Regions from separate parts of the Noviherbaspirillum phoenicis genome, predicted to be linked through region 1. Evidence: predicted binding sites of a transcription regulator. Region 1 holds the regulator's gene; the other holds the start of a gene.
What was found. The regulator sigma-54, encoded in region 1, starts transcription at its own class of promoters, with help from an activator protein. The targets are predictions, from matches to a motif close to TGGCANGNAANCTGCTTT.
Positions count from the first base shown of each region.

Region 2: the regulator sigma-54 is predicted to act here: its motif matches at 2,048-2,065, upstream of glnA (type I glutamate--ammonia ligase).

Region 1 is NZ_JBDFLX010000001.1:3,634,099-3,638,209, reverse strand. It holds gene lptA (lipopolysaccharide transport periplasmic protein LptA) at 1-247, shown strand, start outside; gene lptB (LPS export ABC transporter ATP-binding protein) at 249-992, shown strand; gene ABC383_RS16290 (RNA polymerase factor sigma-54) at 1,005-2,489, shown strand; gene hpf (ribosome hibernation-promoting factor, HPF/YfiA family) at 2,565-2,933, shown strand; gene ABC383_RS16280 (hypothetical protein) at 3,081-3,314, shown strand; gene ABC383_RS16275 (enoyl-CoA hydratase/isomerase family protein) at 3,513-4,111, shown strand, end outside.
Region 2 is NZ_JBDFLX010000001.1:1,081,880-1,085,990, forward strand. It holds gene ABC383_RS04910 (DUF4124 domain-containing protein) at 1-362, opposite strand, end outside; gene glnA (type I glutamate--ammonia ligase) at 530-1,945, opposite strand; gene ABC383_RS04920 (rhodanese-like domain-containing protein) at 2,316-2,780, shown strand; gene ABC383_RS04925 (peptide chain release factor 3) at 2,943-4,111, opposite strand, start outside.

The sequences.
Region 1 (4,111 bases):
CGAAGGCGAAGCGGCCGACCGCATCGAGTACGACACCAAGACCGAGGTCGCGAAGTTCTATGTGAACGCCAAGATCCGTCTTCTCGAAGGCGCCAGCCCGACCGACGAGGTCGAAGGCGAATTCATTTCCTACGACAGCAAGCAGGAGTTTTACTCGGTCAACAACACGCCCAGCAGCACCAGCAAGGCCGGCGCCGGACGCATCAAGGCCATCATCCAGCCACGCAACGACACCAAGGCGCCCTGAGATGGAGAACAGCATTCTCAACGTGCAGGGCCTGCAAAAAAGCTATGGCGCGCGCCAGGTGGTGCGTGATGTCTCCCTGCATGTCGAAAGCGGCCAGGTGGTCGGATTGCTGGGGCCGAACGGCGCCGGCAAGACCACGTCGTTCTACATGATCGTCGGCCTGGTGCCGTCCGACGCCGGCGCCATCGACCTGGACGGCGTCGACATCTCGCGCCTGCCGATCCACCGCCGCGCCGTGCTGGGCCTGTCCTACCTGCCGCAGGAAGCATCGGTATTTCGCAAGCTTACGGTGGAGGAAAACATTCGCGCGGTGCTGGAGCTGCAGCGCTATGAAGGCAAGCCGCTGTCGAAGGAACAGATCGCGAACCGGCTCAATGCCCTGCTCTCCGAACTGCAGATCGAAAAGCTGCGCGACAACCAGGCGATGTCGCTCTCCGGCGGCGAACGCAGGCGCGTTGAAATCGCGCGCGCCCTGGCTACCAGCCCGCGCTTCATCCTTCTGGATGAGCCCTTTGCCGGCGTCGATCCGATCGCCGTCATCGAAATCCAGCGCATCGTGCGCTTCCTCAAGGAACGCAATATCGGCGTGCTGATCACGGACCACAATGTCCGCGAGACGCTGGGCATTTGCGACCATGCCTACATCATCAACCAGGGCGTAGTGCTGGCCAGCGGCCGCCCGGACGACATCATTGCCGACGAGTCGGTGCGCCGCGTCTATCTCGGCGAGCACTTCCGGATGTGAGAAAAGGCAAAAATGAAACAGACACTTCAACTCCGCGTATCCCAGCATCTCGCGCTGACGCCGCAACTGCAGCAGTCGATCCGGCTGCTGCAGCTTTCAACGCTGGAACTGCATCAGGAACTGGAACAGATCCTGTCCGAGAATCCGCTGCTTGAACGTCTGGATGATCCACTTGACCATTCGATCAGGCTGCTCGCCGACGGCTCCGTCAGCAGCGCGCCGACTTCCACGCCAAGCGGCGACGCACCTGCTTCCGACGCTGCCCCTGCCACGGAAGGCGAAGGCGGTTTCGAAGCCGGCGAGGGTGGCGGCGAAGGCAGCGATAGCGGCGCCGACGCCGACTGGAGTTTCGACGACGTTGCTCGCACCTCCAAGGCCCCGGAAGACGACGATGCCCGCCCGCAGATGGAAGCGCATGAGCTGACCCTGCGCGAGCATCTGCTGGAACAGATGCGCGTAACTGTCCAGAATCCGCGCGACCGGGCGCTGGTTGAACTGGTGATCGACGCGCTGGATGACAACGGTTATCTGACCGAGCCGCTGGAAGAGATCCACGCCCGCCTGCCGGAGGAACTGGAAGTCGAGATCGAGGAGCTGTCGATGGCGCTGAAGCTGCTGCAAAGCTTCGACCCGGCCGGCGTCGGCGCGCGCGACGCGTCGGAGTGCCTGGCGCTGCAGATCCGGCGCATGCCGCGCGTTCCCATGGTGACGCGCCGCACCGCACTGCAGATCGTCGAGAAGCACTTGCAGCTGTTTGCGCAGCGCGACTTCAACAAGCTGAAGAAGAGCCTGGACTGTGACGAGGAAGACCTGCGCGAGGCGCAGGCAGTGATCCGGCAATGCAATCCGCACCCTGGCGCCATGTTCGCCAGCGACGCGTCGGACTATGTCGTGCCCGACGTGATCGTCAAGCGCGGCAAGAACGGCTGGCAGGTGATGCTCAATCATGACGTCATGCCGCGCCTGCGCGTCAATGCGCTGTATGCCAACATCCTCAAGCAGAGCAAGGGCGAAGGCTCGATGAGTTCGCAGCTGCAAGAAGCGAAATGGCTGATCAAGAACATGCGCCAGCGTTTCGATACCATCCTGCGCGTCGCCCAGGCCATTGTGGACCGCCAGCGCAACTTTTTCTCCCATGGCGCAGTGGCAATGCGACCTCTTGTGTTACGAGAAATAGCTGATACACTGGGTTTACACGAAAGCACCATCTCGCGTGTGACCACACAGAAATACATGCTCACGCCGCATGGCATGTTCGAGTTGAAGTACTTCTTCGGCAGCCATGTTGCAACCGATGCAGGCGGCGAAGCCTCATCGACTGCAATCCGGGCGTTGATCAAACAACTCATAGGAGCCGAAGACCCGAAGAACCCATTTTCCGATAGTCGCATCGCAGAAATGCTGGCGGAACAGGGTATGGTAGTAGCACGCCGTACCGTCGCAAAATATCGGGAAGCCCTGAAAATCCCTCCAGTCAATCTGCGCAAGTCCTTGTAGTTCTTTGCAGCATGTAACTCGCTGACATGTTTCATCCTCAGTGAAACCTCTGCCGGCCTTTCACAGGAGCGTAGTATGAATCTCACCATCAGTGGACATCATCTCGAAGTGACTCCCGCAATTCGTGAATACGTGCAAGGCAAGCTTGAGCGGATCAAGCGCCATTTCGATCATGTCATTGATATAGCGGTCATCCTGGCCGTTGATAACCTCCCTGAGAAAGAAAGGCGCCAGCGCGCCGAAATCACCCTGAGGCTACGGGGCAAGGATGTGCATGTGGCCAGCATCGCACAGGACCTGTACGCCGCCATCGACACGCTGATCGACAAGCTTGATCGGCAGGTCCTGAAATACAAGACTAAGATCCAGGACCATCAGCATGCCGGCATCAAGCGCATGATCGGGGAAGATGACGATGGCGCCGCGGCGGCGCCGACCGCCTGAATCTTACGATTCTTCCCGTAAACGCGTGACCGCAGGGTGCCCAAGGCACCCTGCATAAAAAACCACAGTTCAAAAATACTGTTTATTCATACAGTACTTATGATACATTAACGCCATGTTCAACGTTTCTGCTTTGGAGAAGACGTCATGGCGCAATTCAATACCACCGCAAGCAACCCCCTCTATCTCGACCAGGCACCAGCCGGTTTCATGCTGCGCGTAGGTCGCCGCGAAATGCAGATCCGCCGCGAAGTGCGGAAAAACCAGTACAGCGTCAATCCCATCATCGATTGCCGTCCTGGCGACGATCCTGGCCACCTGCAGATGCTGTTGTTCAATCGCTGGACCGTGGTACTGGCCAAGGCAAACGCAGCACATTAATTCCCGGCAGGCTGGTGCGCTCATGCTTGCAGCCCGGTCTATACAAAGCTGCGTTTCTTGAATGTTGCTAAACTGTGCACTTTCATTAACGCGCCTGACAACGACGCTCATCCGGACCAATAGCAGGTACTTGCACAGGTAATCAAGCCTCAAGAACGATGAAGGCATCTTTTGTCAGGCGCTCCTGATCAGCCCAACATGAGCGCACACCTTACAGGCACCATAACAAACCATATCGGATTCATTACCCTTGATCGGGCCAAGGCATTGAATGCCTTGTCGCTGGACATGATAAGAGCGCTGACTGCGCTCCTGCGCGAATGGCAAGCCAATGATGATGTATTCGCAGTCGTCATACGATCAAGCAGCCAGCGCGCTTTCTGTGCGGGTGGCGACATCCGCTTTTTCTACGATGTCGGCACTGCGGGTCCGGCCGGTGGCAGCGCCTTGCTGGAAGACTTCTTCACTGAAGAGTACGCACTGAATCATCTGATTCACCATTACAGCAAGCCTTACATCGCCCTGATGGACGGCATCGTCATGGGCGGCGGCATGGGAATCTCGCAGGGTAGCGCGCATAGCCAGTTGCGCATCGTGACCGACAAGACTGCGATGGCGATGCCTGAGGTGCATATCGGTCTTTTCCCGGATGTAGGCGGCGGCTATTTCCTTTCCCGTCTGCCTGGCGAACTGGGCGTGTGGCTGGGACTGACGGGACAGACCATTGCCGCCGCCGATGCACTCTACGCCGGACTGGCCGATGTTTTCGTTCCTTCCTCCGTACTGCCCGAGCTGCT
Region 2 (4,111 bases), 2.6 Mb from region 1:
TTGATGGCAGCCAGCTTGCGCTCCTCGCCTTTCAGTTCCTCGGCCAGGATCTGCATCCGGTCGGTGTCGCGCGCCTTCTGGGTGGCGCTGTCTATCTTGGGAAAGTCGCCCGGACTGGTGGCGCCGGCGGGACGGCTCAGTGCGGCGGTTTGTGCAACCGGCTTCTTGTAGGGCGATGGAATCATCGAGATTCCCTGCATGTCCACCCGCTTGCAGCCCTTGGTCTCGCCGGTGTTCTTGTATTCCCGACTGCCGTCTGTATTCGTGCAAACCCAGACATCGGTCTGCGCATGCGCACTAGTCAGCATGGCGGCGCCAAGCAGCAATGCTGACAGGCGGGGAAATGAGGAGAGAGTTGACATAACTTTCTTCCTGGAAATTTTTTAAAACGTTAGTGTAGGGTAACAAGCGGCCGCTGACAAACATTGTTAGCCCGTTTCGGCGCAGGCACAACAGCCTGAATGCAAAAAAGCGGGAAAGGCCGCTGGCCTTTCCCGCTTTCAGCATGCATCCGGTCGTGAATGACCGATTACAGCGAGTAGTACATGTCGAACTCGATCGGGTGCGTGGTCATGCGGAAGCGCTGGACTTCCGTCATTTTCAGCTCGATGTAAGCGTCGATCATTGCGTCGCTGAACACGCCGCCGCGGGTCAGGAACTCGCGATCCTTGTCCAGGGCTTCCAGCGCTTCGTCGAGCGAGGAGCAGACGGTCGGGATCAGCTTGTCTTCTTCCGGCGGCAGGTGGTACAGGTCCTTCGAGGCAGCCTCGCCCGGGTGGATCTTGTTCTGCACGCCGTCCAGGCCAGCCATCAGCAGCGCGGCGAAGCACAGGTAGGGGTTGGACGAAGGATCCGGGAAGCGGGTCTCGATACGACGGCCTTTCGGGTTCGACACGTGCGGAATGCGGATCGACGCCGAGCGGTTGCGGGCCGAGTAAGCCAGCTTCACCGGTGCTTCAAAGCCCGGAACCAGACGCTTGTAGGAGTTGGTGCCCGGGTTGGTGATCGCATTCAGCGCCTTGGCATGCTTGATGATGCCGCCGATGTAGAACAGCGCGAACTCGGACAGGCCGGCATAGCCGTCGCCTGCGAACAGGTTCTTGCCATCTTTCCAGACGGACTGGTGCACGTGCATGCCGGAACCGTTGTCGCCAACGACAGGCTTGGGCATGAAGGTGGCGGTCTTGCCGTAGGTGTGGGCGACGTTCCAGATCACGTACTTCATGTTCTGGGTCCAGTCGGCGCGCTCCACCAGGGTGGAGAACTTGGTGCCGATCTCGTTCTGACCGGCGCCAGCCACTTCGTGGTGGTGCACTTCAACCGGGATGCCCAGCGATTCGAGGATCAGGCACATTTCCGAGCGCATGTCCTGGAAGCTGTCGACCGGCGGAACCGGGAAATAGCCGCCCTTGACGGTCGGACGATGGCCGGTATTGCCGCCTTCGAACTTCTCGCCGGTGGACCAGGAGGCTTCTTCGGAATCGATCTTCACGGAGCAGCCGGACATGTCGACTTTCCACTGCACGCTGTCGAAGATGAAGAATTCGGGTTCCGGACCGAAGTAGGCGGTGTCGCCCAGGCCGGAGGATTTCAGATAGGCTTCAGCGCGCTTGGCGATGGAACGCGGATCGCGGTCGTAGCCCTTGCCGTCGGAAGGTTCGATCACGTCGCACTGCATGAACAGCGTGGTCTCTTCCATGAACGGGTCGATGTTGGCGGTGTTCGGGTCCGGCATCAGGATCATGTCCGATGCTTCAATGCCCTTCCAGCCAGCGATGGAGGAACCGTCGAATGCATGGCCAGATTCGAACTTGTCCATATCGAAGTGAGACACGGGAACAGTGACGTGCTGTTCCTTGCCCCGGGTATCTGCGAAGCGGAAATCAACGAATTTCACTTCGTTGTCTTTCACCATTTTCAAGACCTCTGCGGCCGTCATTGCCATGCGAATCTCCTAAATTGAGCAAATTGATAGTGGTTGGTCAGCCGGGGAACACGCGCCGGTTGGGACGATTGCCTGGAATGCGACCGAACTCAGGCCGGAATGATAGCAGATTCCATGCCACCGAATTGATCAAAGCCAATGAAACGGTTACGCGTTAATCTCACCGGTTTACAGGGGAAAAACCGGCTCGTAGACCGTGCGCGAATCGTACAGTTCACGGCATCTGCACCAGAATTGGGCGCACTGTGACGCGATGGCACCAAGATGGTGCCTTTGACTTCCATCCTCACTCTTTTGCATTGTTTTGGTGCGTGCGCGTTGTCTGATTTATACGGCGCTATAATGCGCGCTTTCCAACCGGGAGTACGCGATGAAAACCGCTGACGACATCCTCACCATGGCGCGCGCCCGCGCCGCATCGGGACAGCTTCCTTACGCTGGCGCCGTGACGCCGCAGGAAGCGTACGAGCTCCTGCAATCGGCCCCGCATGCAAAACTGATCGACGTTCGCACCAATGCCGAGCGTGACTGGGTCGGCAAGGTCAATGTCCCGGATCACAAGCAGGGTGCGGTGCAATGGAATCTGTATCCGGGTGCAAGTCCCAATCCGGAATTCAGCGCACAACTGGCGCAGCAGGCTGGAAAGGACGACGTTCTGCTTTTCCTATGCCGTTCAGGCGTGCGTTCCCGCCACGCAGCCAAGCTGGCCACCGAACAGGGCTATCAGAACGCCTTCGATATCCTGGAAGGATTTGAAGGTGACAAGGACGCCGAGGGCCACCGCAAGACGGTGGGCGGCTGGTGCAAGGCTGGCCTGCCGTGGACAGGCGCCTGACACGCCCGGCGTGATGGCCGGGACCGCAGCGGCGGCCGATATTGGTTCCGCCGGCTACCTGCCCTGCCGCTGGAAAGTCACATAAGCCGACAGGGCAGCGCCTGACCTGCCGGTGCTGCCAGAATCCATGAAAAACGCTGCGATTCTTACGGTTGCGGCCGGTCAGCCGACCTTTACCGAATGCTCCCGCGTGGCGTGGAAAGTGATTTTCGGCCAGCGTTCCTGCGTCAGGCGCAGGTTGACGCCCGAAGTGGCCAGATAGGCCATGTTGCCGGCGGCATCGTAGGCGATGTTGTGGCCGGCCGCCGATTTCTCGAAATCCGCCAGTACCCTCTTGTCGTCGCAGGAGATCCAGCGCGCGCTGCTGATGCTGGTGCCTTCGAACACCGCATCGACGCCGTACTCGTTCATCAGCCGGCTGGCGACCACTTCGAACTGCAGCACGCCTACCGCACCGAGGATCAGGTCGCCGCTGTTGACCGGCTTGAACACCTGCACGGCGCCCTCCTCGCCCAGCTGCTGCAAACCCTTGTGCAATTGCTTGACCTTCAGCGGATTGCGTATGCGCACGGAGCGAAAGAAATCCGGCGCAAAGTAGGGAATGCCCGTGAATTGCAGCAGTTCGCCTTCGGAAAAGCTGTCGCCGATCTGCATGTTGCCATGATTGGGCAGGCCGATGATGTCACCGGCATAGGCCTCCTCCACCTGCTCGCGCGACGAGGCCATGAAGGTCACCACGCTGGAGAGCTTGATGTCGCGGTTCAGGCGCAGATGCTTGATCTTCATGCCGCGCTCGAAGCGCCCCGAGCAGACACGCAGGAAAGCAATGCGGTCCCGATGGGCCGGGTCCATATTGGCCTGGATCTTGAAGACGAAGCCGGAAAATGGCGTTTCCGTCGGCGACACCGCGCGCACCGTCGCATCGCGCTCGCGAGGCGGCTGCGCCCAGTCCAGCAGCGCGTTCAGGATTTCCCTTACACCGAAGTTGTTGATCGCCGAACCAAAGAATACCGGTGTCTGCTTGCCAGACAGGAAAGCGTCCAGATCGAACGGATGCGATGCGCCATGCACCAGCTCGACTTCCATCTTCAACTGCTCGATTTCGAGCGGGAACATCTGCTCCAGCCGCGGATTGTCTATACCCTTGATGACTTCGAAGGTCTGGTCCGCCTTTTCGCTGCCCGGCGCGAACAGCATGATTTCATCGCGCAGCAGGTGATACACGCCGCGGAAGGTCTTGCCCATGCCGATAGGCCAGGTGATCGGCGCGCATTGAATGTCGAGAACCGACTCCAGTTCATCCAGCAGCTCGAGCGGATCGCGCGTCTCGC